One region of the Aquipseudomonas alcaligenes genome, then DNA from elsewhere that is predicted to be linked to it. Evidence: riboswitches for the same ligand, from Rfam matches in the RefSeq annotation. Region 1 holds a riboswitch; each other region holds the start of a gene.
The links. A riboswitch is a leader RNA that binds a small molecule or an ion and turns the genes downstream of it on or off. The one in region 1 is predicted to bind cobalamin.

Region 2: it holds a riboswitch for cobalamin, as region 1 does, so the genes downstream of both, AAG092_RS14750 (energy-coupling factor ABC transporter permease) here and cobO (cob(I)yrinic acid a,c-diamide adenosyltransferase) in region 1, are expected to answer to the same signal.
Region 3: it holds a riboswitch for cobalamin, as region 1 does, so the genes downstream of both, AAG092_RS08210 (TonB-dependent receptor domain-containing protein) here and cobO (cob(I)yrinic acid a,c-diamide adenosyltransferase) in region 1, are expected to answer to the same signal.

What each region holds. Positions count from the first base shown of each region.
Region 1 is NZ_CP154874.1:3,834,616-3,839,226, forward strand. It holds gene AAG092_RS18620 (class I SAM-dependent methyltransferase) at 1-516, shown strand, start outside; gene AAG092_RS18625 (hypothetical protein) at 521-841, shown strand; cobalamin riboswitch at 874-1,080, shown strand; gene cobO (cob(I)yrinic acid a,c-diamide adenosyltransferase) at 1,189-1,800, shown strand; gene AAG092_RS18635 (cobyrinate a,c-diamide synthase) at 1,916-3,208, shown strand; gene bluB (5,6-dimethylbenzimidazole synthase) at 3,205-3,855, shown strand; gene cbiB (adenosylcobinamide-phosphate synthase CbiB) at 3,852-4,611, shown strand, end outside.
Region 2 is NZ_CP154874.1:3,060,150-3,064,760, forward strand. It holds gene AAG092_RS14740 (MFS transporter) at 1-438, opposite strand, end outside; gene AAG092_RS14745 (hypothetical protein) at 549-686, opposite strand; cobalamin riboswitch at 787-985, shown strand; gene AAG092_RS14750 (energy-coupling factor ABC transporter permease) at 1,039-1,719, shown strand; gene AAG092_RS14755 (hypothetical protein) at 1,726-2,424, opposite strand; gene amn (AMP nucleosidase) at 2,537-4,003, shown strand; gene AAG092_RS14765 (GNAT family N-acetyltransferase) at 4,107-4,583, opposite strand; gene AAG092_RS14770 (NAD(P)-dependent alcohol dehydrogenase) at 4,580-4,611, opposite strand, start outside.
Region 3 is NZ_CP154874.1:1,695,580-1,700,190, forward strand. It holds gene dxs (1-deoxy-D-xylulose-5-phosphate synthase) at 1-1,162, shown strand, start outside; cobalamin riboswitch at 1,213-1,418, shown strand; gene AAG092_RS08210 (TonB-dependent receptor domain-containing protein) at 1,499-3,385, shown strand; gene AAG092_RS08215 (helical backbone metal receptor) at 3,425-4,222, opposite strand; gene AAG092_RS08220 (MFS transporter) at 4,222-4,611, opposite strand, start outside.

The DNA.
Region 1 (4,611 bases):
CAGTTCATGGCCCTGCTGGTGCAGCTGACCGGCGCCCGCCGGATCCTCGAGATCGGCACCTTCACCGGCTACAGCGCGCTGTGCATGGCCCAGGCCCTGCCGGCGGACGGTCGCCTGATCTGCTGCGACCTGCCCGGCGAGTACAACGCCATCGCCGAGCGCTACTGGTACGAGGCGGGTGTGGCCGAGCGCATCGAGCTGCGCTTGGCGCCGGCGCTAGAGACCCTCAATGCGCTGGAGCGCGGCGGCCAGGCCGAGAGCTTCGACCTGATCTTCATCGATGCCGACAAGGCCAACTATCCGGTGTACCTGGAGCATGCCCTGGTGCTGGTGCGCCAGGGCGGGCTGATCCTGTTCGACAACGTGCTGTGGAGCGGCCGGGTGCTGGAGCCGAACCCGGAAAGCCAGGACACCCGCGCCATCCAGGCGCTCAACCGCGGCCTGCGCCGCGACACGCGCATCGACCTCAGCCTGCTGCCGCTGGGCGATGGCCTGACCCTCTGTCGCAAGCGCTGAGGCCATGGCCGAGCCGATCCGCCTGCCGCCGCAGCCGGAGGCCTGCGAGCTGTGTGCCCGCCGGCTGCCGCTGACCCGCCATCACCTGATTCCCAAGGCCCTGCACGACAAGCCTTATGTGCAGAAGCGCTTCGCCAGGGCCGAGCGCATCACCGCCACCCTGTGGGTCTGCCGCGCCTGCCACAACCAGATCCACCGGCTGTTCGACGAGAAGGAGCTGGCGCTGACCTACAACAGCCGCGAGGCCCTGTTGGCCGACGAGCGCCTGCGCACCTTCGTCGCCTGGCTGGCGAGCAAGCCGGCCGGTTTCACCCCGCGCTTCTGAGCACGCGTTGACGCTCCCGCCCCCAGCCTCTACCCTGCGCGCCTGCAACAGGTGCCCCCGCCATGCGTGGCCGAGGGGTGAAACAGGGAAGCCGGTCCATTCAAGCCGGCGCTGCCCCCGCAACGGTAGGTGAGACAAGGGTCGCCTACGCCACTGTGCCTTGGCACGGGAAGGCGCGACCCGCAGGCCAATGGCCTGGCTCACGAGCCCGGAGACCGGCCTGTCGCGCTTCCACGGCATTGCGGCGGGCTTTGCGGGTGGGCAGGGCCTGCGGCCCTTCCTGCGTGCGTCCGTCTTCTGCCTTTCGACACCCAATGCCTGGCCCCTGGGCCGGACAGGAGAGCGGCATGGCCGAATCGGCAGAACGCGACGCCCGCCACCAGGCGCGCATGCAGCGCAAGAAAGCCCTGATCGACGCGAAGATCGCCCAGGCCCAGGACGAGTACGGCCTGCTGCTGGTGCATGCCGGCAACGGCAAGGGCAAGAGCAGCTCGGCCTTCGGCATGGTCGCCCGCGCCCTCGGCCACGGCATGAAGGTCGGCGTGGTGCAGTTCATCAAGGGCGCCGCCAGCACCGGCGAGGAGGCCTTCTTCCGCCGCTTTCCCGATGAGGTGCAGTGGTTCGTGATGGGCGAGGGCTTCACCTGGGAGACCCAGGACCGCCAGCGCGATATTGCCATGGCCGGCGAGGCCTGGCAGGTGGCGCAGCGCCTGCTGGCCGACGAAGGCATCGGCCTGGTGGTGCTGGACGAGCTGAACATCGCCCTCAAGTATGGCTACCTGCAGTTCGACCAGGTGCTCGCCGACATCGAGGCGCGGCCGCTGCTGCAGCACGTGGTGGTGACCGGGCGCGGCGCCCTGCCGGAGCTGGTCGAGGCGGCGGATACGGTGACCGAGATGGCGCTGGTCAAGCATGCCTTCAAGGCCGGAGTGAAGGCGCAGAAGGGGGTCGAGTTTTGACTCGCTACCCTCTCCCCAGCCCTCTCCCGCACGCGGGAGAGGGAGATATGAGCCTGAAGCTTTCGCGTACTACTCCCCTCTCCCATTTATGGGAGAGGGGCCGGGGGAGAGGGCAATGACCACTCGCAGTTGCTCGGCCCTGCTGATCGCCGCGCCTGCCTCCGGCCAGGGCAAGACCACCGTCACCGCCGCCCTGGCACGCCTGCACCGCCGCGCCGGGCGCCGCGTGCGGGTGTTCAAGTGCGGCCCGGACTTCCTTGATCCGATGATTCTCGCCCGTGCCAGCGGCGCGCCGGTGTACCAGCTGGACCTGTGGATGGTCGGCGAGGACGAGTGCCGGCGTCTGCTCGGGCAGGCGGCGCAGGAGGCCGACCTGATTCTTATCGAAGGGGTCATGGGTCTGTTCGACGGCCAGCCCTCGGCCGCTGCCCTGGCGCGCCGTTTCGGCATACCGGTGCTCGGGGTGATCGACGCCGGCGCCATGGCCCAGACCTTTGCCGCCCTGGCCTACGGCCTGGCGCATTTCCAGGCCGATCTGCCGTTCGCCGGGGTGCTGGCCAACCGCACCGGCAGCGAGCGCCACAACGGCATCCTGCAGGCCAGCCTGCCGCCCTCGATCCGCTGGTTCGGCGGTCTGCCGCGCTCGGCCGCACTGGAGCTGCCACGCCGCCACCTGGGGCTGATCCAGGCCGAGGAGCTGGCCGACCTCGATGCGCGCCTGGACGCCGCCGCCGATGCCCTGCTGGCCAGCGCCGGCGAGGTGCTGCCCGAGGCGGTGAACTTCGCCGCCGCGGACGACCCGTGCATCGAGCCGCTGTTGGCCGGTGTGCGCATCGGCGTGGCGCGCGACACCAGCTTCGCCTTCCTCTACCAGGCCAACCTCGACCTGTTGCGCGCGCTGGGCGCCGAGCTACGGTTCTTCTCGCCGCTTGCCGATGCGGCGCTGCCGGATGTCGATAGCCTCTACCTGCCCGGCGGCTACCCCGAGCTGCACCTGCAGGCGCTGGCCGATAACCGGCCAATGCTGCGGGCCATCCGCGCGCACCATGACGCCGGCAAGCCGATCCTCGCCGAGTGCGGCGGCATGCTCTATCTGCTCGAGGCCCTGACCGACAAACAGGGCGCCAGCGCCGAGCTGCTCGGCCTGCTGCCCGGCAGCGCGCGCCTGCAGCCGCGCCTGGCCGCGCTGGCCCTGCAGCAGGTGGAGCTGCCGGAAGGGGCCCTGCGCGGGCATACTTACCACCATTCCGTGCTGGACTGCGCCCTGGCGCCGCTGGCCCGGGGCGTTTGCCCGAATGGCAAGCCGGTGGCCGAGGCGGTGTACCGCCTGGGGCGCCTGACCGCCTCCTACATCCACTTCTACCTGCCGTCCAACCCACGGGCGGCGGCCGAGCTGTTGCTGCCATGACCGACCACGCCTTCAGCCCCGAGGAACGCGCCGCGGTGTACCGCGCCATTGCCGAGCGCCGCGACATGCGCCATTTCGCCGGCGGCGAGGTAGCCCCGGAGCTGCTGGCCCGGCTGCTGCAGGCGGCGCACCAGGCACCGAGCGTCGGCCTGATGCAGCCCTGGCGCTTTATCCGCATCACCCGGCCCGAACTTCGGGACGCCATCCATGGCCTGGTCGAGGCCGAGCGTGTGCGTACCGCCGAGGCCCTGGGCGAGCGCAGCGACGAGTTCATGCGGCTCAAGGTCGAGGGCATTCGCGACTGTGCCGAGCTGCTGGTGGCGGCCCTGATGGACGGTCGCGAGGCTCATGTGTTCGGCCGTCGCACCCTGCCGCAGATGGACCTGGCCTCGCTCGCCTGCGCCCTGCAGAACCTCTGGCTGGCGGCGCGTGCCGAGGGGCTGGGGATGGGCTGGGTGTCGCTGTTCGATCCTGTCGCCTTGGCCGAGTTGCTCGGCATGCCGGCGGGTAGCCAACCGGTGGCGGTGCTCTGTCTGGGCCCGGTGAGCGAGTTCTACGACAAGCCGATGTTGGTGCAGGAAGGCTGGGCCCGCGAGCAGGCGCTGGACGAACTGGTGTTCAGCGACCGCTGGGGGCAGCGCTCGTGAGTGTCGCACTGTCCGCCCTGGCCGGCGTCGGCCTGGACGCCTGGCTCGGCGAGCCGCGGCGCTGGCACCCGCTGGTGGGCTTCGGCCACCTGGCGCAGCGCATCGAGCAGCGCCTCAACTCGGGCGGGCGCGGCTGGCGCAGCCATGGCGTCAGCGGCTGGTGCCTGGCGGTGCTGCCGCCGGTGCTGCTGGCCTGGCTGTTGAGCCTGAGCAGCCTGGGCTGGCTGGTCGACATCCTTGTGCTGTATTTCGCCCTCGGCCTCAAGAGCCTCGCCCAGCATGCGCTGCCGGTGGCGCAGGCGCTGCGTCTGGGCAATCTCGACGAGGCGCGCCGCCGCGTCGGCTACCTAGTCAGCCGCCGCACCAGCGAGCTGGATGCCTGCGGCGTGGCCCGCGCCGGCACCGAGTCGGTACTGGAGAATGGCGCCGATGCGGTGTTCGCCTCGCTGTTCTGGTTCGCCGTGCTGGGCGCGCCGGGCGTGCTGCTGCACCGCCTGAGCAACACCCTGGACGCCATGTGGGGCTATCGCAACGAGCGTTTCGAGCGCTTCGGCTGGGCTGCGGCGAAGATCGATGATGTTCTGAACTATGTGCCGGCGCGGCTGGTGGCACTGACTTACGCGCTGCTGGGGCGCTCGCGCGAGGCCCTGCGCTGCTGGCGGCGCCAGGCGCCGCAGTGGGACAGCCCCAACGCCGGGCCGGTAATGGCCGCCGGCGCCGGCGCGCTGCAGGTGCAGCTGGGTGGTTCGGCCATCT
Region 2 (4,611 bases), 770 kb from region 1:
GCCGCCCAGCTGGCAGCCGGTGAAGCAGGCGGCGTAGAGCGCGACGACCTGGCCGCGCCGGCGTTCGTCGCACAGCTCGTTGACCCAGGATTCGCCGAGGATCACCAGCACGCCCATGCCGATGCCCAGCAGCAGGCGCGCGCCGGCCAGCAGCGCCAGCGGCGGTTCGGTCGGCAGCAGCGCGGCAGTGCCCAGCAGGCACAGGGCGAAACAGGCCAGGTACAGCCGGCGCCCGCTGTAGCGTCGGCTCAGGCGGCCGACCAGCAGGGCGGCGAGGATCATGCCGGCCGCCGGCAGCGCCGAGAAAAGGCCGATCAGCAGGCTGCCGGAGCCGCTCGCGTGCAGGCGCAGGGCCACCAGCGGCAGACTGGTGCCCATGCTCAGGCCGACCACGGACACGGCGAAGATCAGAACGGCGAGAAGCCAGGAAGAACGCATCGAATACTCCCACCCGCCAGCACCTGGCGGGTCTTGCAAGCATGAAAGACGGCTGCCCGCGAGTGCGCGGGCGAGACGGGGTCGGGACTCTGCGCGGGGCAGAGGCGCGTTCAGGCGGCGGGGGGAGAGAAGGTGAAGGCGAACAGTACGCTGCGCCGGCGGCGTTGCAGGGCGTCACGCGGCCAGGTGCGCGCCAGCAGCCGCGGGTCGGGCTGGGCGGAGCAGGGCAGGTGGGCGAGCGACGACATGGCGGCGGTGGACGGCGTGATCTGTAGGGCGCGCAGTCTAGGACGGGGCCTGGCCGGGGTCAATGCGTGGCGGACGGGCTGTCTTTTGCCGGCGCATGGCGCTAAGGTGGCCGCCGATGGTTCCGCCCCTCGGGCGGATGAAAAGGGAACAGGGTGCGGCGCGTGTCGCCAATGCCCTGGCTGCCCCCGCAACTGTAAGCGGCGAACGACGCCCACACGCCACTGGCCCGAACGGCTGGGAAGGCGGGCGAAGTGCCAAGCCGCGAGCCAGGAGACCTGCCATCGCCTGCGGGCGTTCGCGCCCATTCCTCCATCCGAACCGTCGCGCGGTGGGCGCGACCAAGGAACCCTCATGCACATCGAACCCGACGTCGTTGCCGGCGCCAAGCTCTTCCTCAGTTATGCCACCGCCGCAGGCGCCTTCGCGCTCACGGCCAAGCTCGCCCGCGACAGCCTGCGCGACAATGGCGGGGCAGCTGCCCTGGCCCTGCGCAGCCTGCTCACCACGGCCCTGGTGTTCTGCTTCTTCGAGGTCCTGCCGCACCATCCGGTGGGCGTCTCGGAAGTCCACCTGATCCTCGGCTCGACCCTGCTGCTGCTGTTCGGCGCCGGCGCCGCGGCCATCGGCCTGGCCGCCGGCCTGCTGCTGCAGGGCCTGCTGTTCGCCCCGTTCGACCTGCCGCAGTACGGCATGAACGTCACCACCCTGCTGTTGCCGCTGTGGGGTATCCACCTGCTGGCCCGGCGCATCATCCCGGCGCGCACCGCCTATGTGGACACCAGCTACAGGCAGGCCCTGGCGCTGTCCACCGCCTACCAGGGCGGCATCGTCGCCTGGGTGGCCTTCTGGGCCTTCTACGGCAACGGCTTCTCCGCCGAGAATCTGCTGTCCGTCGGCAGCTTCGGCCTGGCCTACATGAGCGTGATCCTGCTCGAGCCGCTGATCGACCTGGGTGTGCTGGCCGCCGCCAAGACCCTGGCCCGCTACAGCCAGGGACCGCTGTTCAACGTGCGCCTGCACCAGCCGGCCTGAGGTCGTTCAGCGCCGCTGCCAGAGCATCTCGCCGGTGTTGCTCTCGGTCACCAGGAAGGGCGCGCGGAAGCGGTAGCGCGCCGCCGGCTGGTACTCGCGCGCGCCCTTCAGCTGCACCAGCAGCAGGCCCTGCTCGCTGCGCCAGCGCCCGCTGTACTGCAGCTCGCCGGGGCGGTCGTAGCTCCACTCGCTGCCGCCGCTGACGCTGCGGCGCCACTGGTCGATGCTGCCGTCGGCGCGGATGCGCAGGGTGGTCACGCTGCCCGGCCCGCCCAGCGCCGCATCGCCGTCCTGCTCGTAGACCCAGGTGCCGACCAGGCTCGGGTCGTGGTCGGGGTCGGCCGGCGGTGGCGGCGGGGCGACCCGCTGGAACAGGCCTTCGCGCACCAGCGTCGCGCCGCTGGCGGGGTCGCGCGCGGCCAGGCTGGCGGCGAGCATGTCGTTGGCGTAGTTGGCGTTCATGTTGGCCAGCACCTGGCCTGAATCCGCATCGCTGATCTGCGCCTGCAGCGCCTGGCCATCGAAGCTGCCGCTGAGGCGGAAGCTGCGGCTGCCCTCGCGGTATTCGCCCTCCACCCGCTGCTCCTGGCTGCGCAGGATCAGCTCGGTCGGCCGCTCGTCCAGCGTGCCCTGGTAGCGACCATCCAGCTCGGCGGCCAGGGCCGGGGCGGCAAGCAGCAGGCAGAGGATCGGCAGACGGCACACGGCGGCTCTCCTTGGCGGCGTTAGGACAAGCCTAGATGGCCCGCGCCGGGTTTGCCGGCGGCGGGCGCCGAGGCGCAAGATAGGGCCATCGCCACAGCCAGGAAGCTGCCCCGTGAGTGCTACCGATTTCGTCGTCGCCCGTACCGCCGAGGAGGCCGTCGAGCGCCTCGCCGAGCTGCATCGTCAGGCCAGCGGCGCGCTGAGCCTGGCGCTCAAGCTCTACCTCAAGGAACGCAGCCAGCCCGGCGAGGACGAGCGCGCGCTGTTCCGCTACCCCGAGCTGCGCCTGACCTACCACTGCCAGGGCGAGGTGCCGAGCAGCGTGCGCGCCTACGCCAAGGTGCAGGTGCCGGGCACCTACCGGGTCACCGTGACCCACCCGCAGGACTTTCGCGGCTACCTGCTGGACCAGCTGCGCCCGCTGATGGAGGACTTCACCGTCACCGTCGAGGTCGGCTTCAGCCAGCAGAACATTCCCTATCCCTATGTGGTCGAGCAGGGCGACGAGCTGGCCGGTTCCGGGGTGAGCGCCGCCGAGCTGGCGCGGGTGTTCCCCAGCACCGACCTGTCCGCCGCCACCGACTCGGTGGCCGACGGCCTGTACGACTGGGGCGACAGCGGCGACCTGCCGCTGGCGCTGTTCGACGCGGCGCGCACCGACTTCTCCCTGCGCCGCCTGGTGCACTACACCGGCAGCGACTGGCGTCACGTGCAGCCGTGGATCCTGCTGACCAATTACCACCGCTATGTCGACCAGTTCATCCGCCACGGCCTGGAGCAGCTGCGCGAGAACCCGCGCTTCGTGCGCATGGTGCTGCCGGGCAACGTGATCATCGAGCGCGGCACCTCGGAGGAGGATGCCCAGGCGGTGGCCGACGCGGTGGTCTGGCACCGCTACCAGATGCCGGCCTACCACCTGATCGCCGCCGACGGCCACGGCATCACCCTGGTCAACATCGGCGTCGGCCCGTCCAACGCCAAGAACATCACCGACCATCTGGCCGTGCTGCGCCCGCACTGCTGGCTGATGATCGGCCACTGCGGCGGCCTGCGCCAATCGCAGACCATCGGCGACTACGTGCTGGCCCACGCCTACATGCGCAGGGACGGCATACTGGACCGGGTGCTGCCGCCGCACATTCCCATCCCGGCCCTGGCCGAGGTGCAGCAGGCCCTGCAGGACGCGGCGGCACAGGTCACCGGCGAGCGTGGCGAGACTCTGAAGAAGCGCCTGCGCACCGGCACTGTGCTGACTTACGACGACCGCAACTGGGAGCTGCACTGGGCCCATGAGCGGCCGCTGATCAACCTGGCCCGCGCCGTGGCGGTGGACATGGAGAGCGGCACCATCGCCGCCCAGGGCTACCGCCTGCGCGTGCCCTACGGCACCCTGCTGTGCGTGTCGGACAAGCCGCTGCACAGCGAGATCAAGCTGCCCGGCTCGGCCACCGGCTTCTACCAGCGCGCGGTCAGCCAGCACCTGGCGATCGGTATCGCCGCCCTCGACCGCCTGCGCTGCCAGCTTGACTCGCTGCACTCGCGCAAGCTGCGCAGCTTCGACGAGCCGCCGTTCCGCTAAGGGCCACGGAGGCGCAACCCTAGCCCGGATGCAATCCGGGAAGCAGACAGCTCCGCTCCCGGATTGCATCCGGGCTACCCCAGCGCGATGTAGGTGAGCCGGGTCAGGCGCCGCGCAGGCGCAGATGCAGCAGTGGGAAGGGCCGGTCGGCGCCGTCCAGCGGCGAGCGGCCGATCCGCTCGAAGCCCTGGGCCAGGTAGAAGGCCACGGCGCCAGGGTTCTGTTCGTTGACGTCGACCAGGCGCACGCCGTCGTGCGCGATGGCGTGGCGCAGCAGGGCCTTGCCCAGGCCGCGGCCGTGCTGCGCCGGATCGACGAAGAGCATCTCCAGGCGGTCCTCGGCGGTGCCGCAGAAGCCCTGCAGCCGGCCCTGCTCGTCACGCAGGCAGGTCAGGCGCACCAGGTCGAAGTACTGCTCGGCGAGCATGCGCCGGTAGAACTGGATGTCCTCCTCGGCGAGGAAGTGGTGGGTGGCGCGCACCGCCGCCTCCCACACTTCCAGCAGGCGCGGCCGGTCGGTGCCGTCGACCGCGCCCAGGTGCCAGGTTGGGGCGCGGCGCCAGTGCAGCAGATCGCTCATCGGCTGGCGTCCAGCACCACCCGGTAGC
Region 3 (4,611 bases), 2.0 Mb from region 1:
CCTGTTCGAGGAACTGGGCTGGAACTACGTCGGCCCGATCGACGGCCACGACCTGCCCACCCTGCTGGCCACCCTGCGCAACATGCGCGACCTGGAGGGCCCGCAGTTCCTCCACGTGGTGACCAAGAAGGGCAAGGGCTTCGCCCCGGCCGAGGCCGACCCGATCGGCTACCACGCCATCACCAAGCTGGAGCCGATCAACGCCCCGGTCGCGCCCAAGCAACCCTCCGGGCCCAAGTACTCCAGCGTGTTCGGCCAGTGGCTGTGCGATATGGCCGCCGAAGATCCGCGCCTGGTCGGCATCACCCCGGCGATGAAGGAAGGCTCGGACCTGGTGGCCTTCAGCGAGCGCTTCCCCGAACGCTACTTCGACGTGGCCATCGCCGAGCAGCATGCGGTGACCCTGGCCGCCGGCATGGCCTGCGACGGCGCCAAGCCGGTGGTGGCGATCTACTCCACCTTCTTGCAGCGCGCCTACGACCAGCTGATCCATGACGTGGCGGTGCAGAATCTCGACGTGCTGTTCGCCATCGACCGCGCCGGCCTGGTCGGCGAAGACGGCCCGACCCATGCCGGCAGCTTCGACATCTCCTACCTGCGCTGCATCCCCGGCATGCTGATCGCCACGCCCAGCGACGAGAACGAGCTGCGCCAGCTGCTGACCACCGGCTACCACTTCCAGGGCCCGGCAGCCGTGCGTTATCCGCGTGGCAGCGGCCCCAACGCGCCCATCGACCCGGCACTGGACAGTGTCGAGATCGGCAAGGCGGTGCTGCGTCGCCAGGGCCAGGGCGTGGCCCTGCTGGTCTTCGGCGTGCAGCTGGCCGAGGCCCTGCGCGTGGGCGAAAGCCTGGATGCCACGGTGGTCGACATGCGCTTCGTCAAACCGCTGGACGAGGCCCTGCTGCGCGAACTGGCGGCCAGCCACGCGCTGCTGGTGACCATCGAGGAAAACGCCGTGATGGGCGGCGCAGGCTCAGCGGTCAGCGAGTTCCTCGCCGCCGAGAACCTGGTCAAGCCGCTGCTGCACCTGGGCCTGCCCGATTACTACGTGGAGCACGCCAAGCCGGCGCAGATGCTCGCCGAGTGCGGCCTGGACCTGGCCGGCATCGAGGCGGCCGTCCGTCGCCGCCTGCAGCAACTTGAGCAAAGCTCAAGCTGAGGCACGCTAAACTTGCTTGAGCTTCAACACGCCGTGCACTAAGGTGCGCGGCGTTTTCTTTTCCATCAGGTGCGCCGGTCAATGCCGGCGATAATCGGGAAGCCGGTGCGCTCCATGAGCAATCCCGGCGCTGCCCCCGCAACGGTAATCGATCGCAGCCCTGCTGCAGATCCGCGCAACAGCCACTGGGTCAACCGGGAAGGCGCGCGGAGCGGAATCGAGAGCCCGGAGACCGGCCTGACGGATTCGACTGGTGTTGCGGAGGGCCGCACCGTCAGGCGCCGCCGTGCGCCTGCTTTCTGCCCTCCTCGAAGTCTTTGTCTTTGAGGAACCCCGATGAAACTGTCCCACACCCTGCCTCTCTCGGCGCTGAGCCTGGCTCTGCTGCCTGCTGGTCTCGCGCTGGCCGCCGGCCAGGACGCCGCGCTCAAGCTGCCCGAGACGCTGATCAGCGCCAACCGCGACGTGCAGCAACGCGATGCCAGCAGCACGGCGAGCACCGTATTCACCCGCGCCGACATCGAACGCCTGCAGCCGGCCTCGGTCAGTGACCTGCTGCGCCGCGCCCCCGGCGTGCAGGTGACCGACAATAGTGCCGGCAGCCTGGCCAGCCTGTATATCCGCGGCACCAAGTCGGCACAGAGCCTGGTGCTGGTAGACGGCATGCGCATCGCCTCGGCCAGCTCCGGCGACAGCAACCTGCAGTTCCTCAATGTCGACCAGATCGAGCGCGTCGAAGTGCTGCGCGGCCCACGCTCGGCGGTGTACGGTGCCGACGCCATCGGCGGCGTGGTGCAGATCTTCACCCGCCGCAGCGCTGGCGAGGGCCTGCAGCCCTTCGTACGCATGAGCTATGGCAGCAACGACAGCTGGCGACGCAGCGCCGGACTCTCCGGCGGCGACCAGCAGACCCGCTTCAGCCTGGCCGGTAGCCTCGACGAGAGCGACGGCATCGATCGCACCGGCATCTCCTACGACTCCGACCAGGACCACGACGCCTACCGCAACAAGGCCTTCAGCCTGAGCCTGAGCCACAGCTTCAGCGAACAGCTGGAAGCCGGCGTCAACGTCCTCGACCAGCGCGGCCGTACCGAGTTCGACAACCCCTTCGGCCGTTTCGACATGACCACCTTCGAGTCGGTCGGCCAGGAGCCCTACAGCGACTTCACCCTCAGCAGCGTGTCCAGCTACCTGGACGCGCAGGTCAACGACCTGTGGAGCAGCCGCCTGGAAGTCGGCCACAGCGAGAACCGCGAGGAAAGCCTGGACAAGCTCAGCGACGAGCGTGGCGTGTTCAACACCTATCGCGACTCGGTGAACTGGCTCAACACCCTGGCCCTGAGCGACAGCCACGGCCTGCTGCTGGGTGGCGAGTGGTACGAGGATCAGCTCAACAGCAACACCGCCTTCGCCGAGCAGCAGCGCTGGAACCAGGCCGCGTTTGTCCAGCATCGCTATGAGAGCGAGCACTTCTCCACCGAGCTGGGCGTACGCCACGACAAGAACGAGCAGTTCGGCAGCGAGAATACCTGGAGCGGCGCCCTGACCCTGCCGCTGAACGCCGGCAATGACCTGGTGCTGTCGTACAGCGAGGGCTTCCGCGCGCCGACCTTCAACGATCTCTACTACCCGGACTACAGCAACCCGGACCTCAAGCCCGAGCACTCGAAAAGCTATGAGCTGCAGTGGCGCAGCCAACTGGCCGAGCGCACACGCCTGGAGGCCTCGCTGTATCGCACCGATATCGAGGACGCGATCGCCAGCGACCAGAACTTCATCCCGCAGAACATCGCCGAAGCCCGCATCCACGGCTTCGAGGCCAACCTGCAGCAGGAGCTGTTCGGCTGGCAGGGCCAGCTCGGCATCGCCTTCGTCGATCCGCGCGACCGCGACAGCGGCCACACCCTCAATCGCCGTGCCCGCCGCACCCTCAGCCTGGACCTGGATCGCGCCTTCGGTGCCTTCGCCGTCGGTGCCACCTGGCAGCTGGCGAGCAGCAGCTACGACGACCCGGACAACCAGCACGAACTGGGCGGCTACGGCCTGCTCGGCCTGCGCGGCAGCTGGCAGGCGAGCGGCGAGCTGAAGCTGGAGGCGAAGATCGACAACCTGCTGGACAAGGACTACCAGCGCGCCCTGTACGAGCACGAAGGCGAACGCTACGGCTACCGCCAGGAAGGCCGCACGGCCCTGCTCGGGTTCGTCTGGACTCCCAGGCTGTAAACGAACAAGGCCCCGCGAGGGGCCTTTTTTCTCAATACCTCAACGGGCCCTGGCCAACAGTTCGCAGAGCTGTTCGGTGGCCGCCAGCATCTGGAAGCTGGGGCGCTCCAGGCCCTTGTCCGGTACCGTCCACAGCTGGCCAAGACGCACCGCGGGCAGCTGCGGCCAGGCTCGCCAGCGCTGCAGTTCGGCCTCGCTGCCCCCCAGAATCACCTCGGGCGCGCGCCCCAGCACCGCCTCGACATTGACCTGGGGGGCCGGCAACTGCAGATCGGCGAACACGTTGTGCGCGCCACACACCCGCAGCGCGTCACTGACGATCTGCCGCCCGCCCAGGGTGTACAGCGGCTCGTTCCAGACCTGGTAGAACACCGCCAGCGGCGGCTTGCGACGGTAGCGCCGGCGCAGCTCGGCCAGGCGCGTGGTGAAGCGGTCGCGCAGCTCGCGCCCATGGGCCTCGGCACCGACCAGCCGACCCACCTCAGCGAACTGCTCGGCCAGCGCCTGCAGATCATGGGGCTCGCCGACATACAGCGGGATGCCGAAGGCCCGCAGCTGCGCCTGCTGGGCCTCGGGCACACTGCCGGGCCAGAGCAGCAGCAGGTCCGGCTTGAGCGCCAGCAGGGTTTCCAGCTCGACCTGGCCATAGCGCCCGACCGAAGGTACACCCGCCAGCGCCGGCGGACGCGGCCCGCCATCGAGCAGGCCGACCAGGCGCGACTCGGCGCCCAGCTCCAGCATGATTTCCGACATCGAAGGGGCCAGACTGACCACCCGTTCGGCCGCCGTCAGCGCCGGGCTGAGGGCGAGCAGACAGGCAGCCAGCAGCGCGCGCATCAACCCAGCTGGCGGGGAATGCGGTACAGGCAGAACAGCACCACGCTGCTCAGGGCCAGGAGGATCAGGGCAACGGCATTGAGCCCGCTAAACAGGGCAATGGCGGCGATCCAGGCCGGCAGGCCGGCACCGAGGAAGGCCCTGCGCCGCTGCGCGGCCAGTGCCAGCCAGGCCTCGCGCTCGTGTTCACCGTCCAGCGCGGCCTCGGTGGCGATCAGCGCGCGCTTGTAGGCGGAGAACAGCGGCAGGCTGACGAACATGGAGGCCAGGCCGGCGATGAACAGCGGCATCTCCAGCACACTGCCCAGTGCCTGGCTGCCGCCGAACAGCAGGTTGAGGAAGAACAGCGGCGCCAGGGCGAAGCCGAGCCAGCGCCACCACTCGAGGGC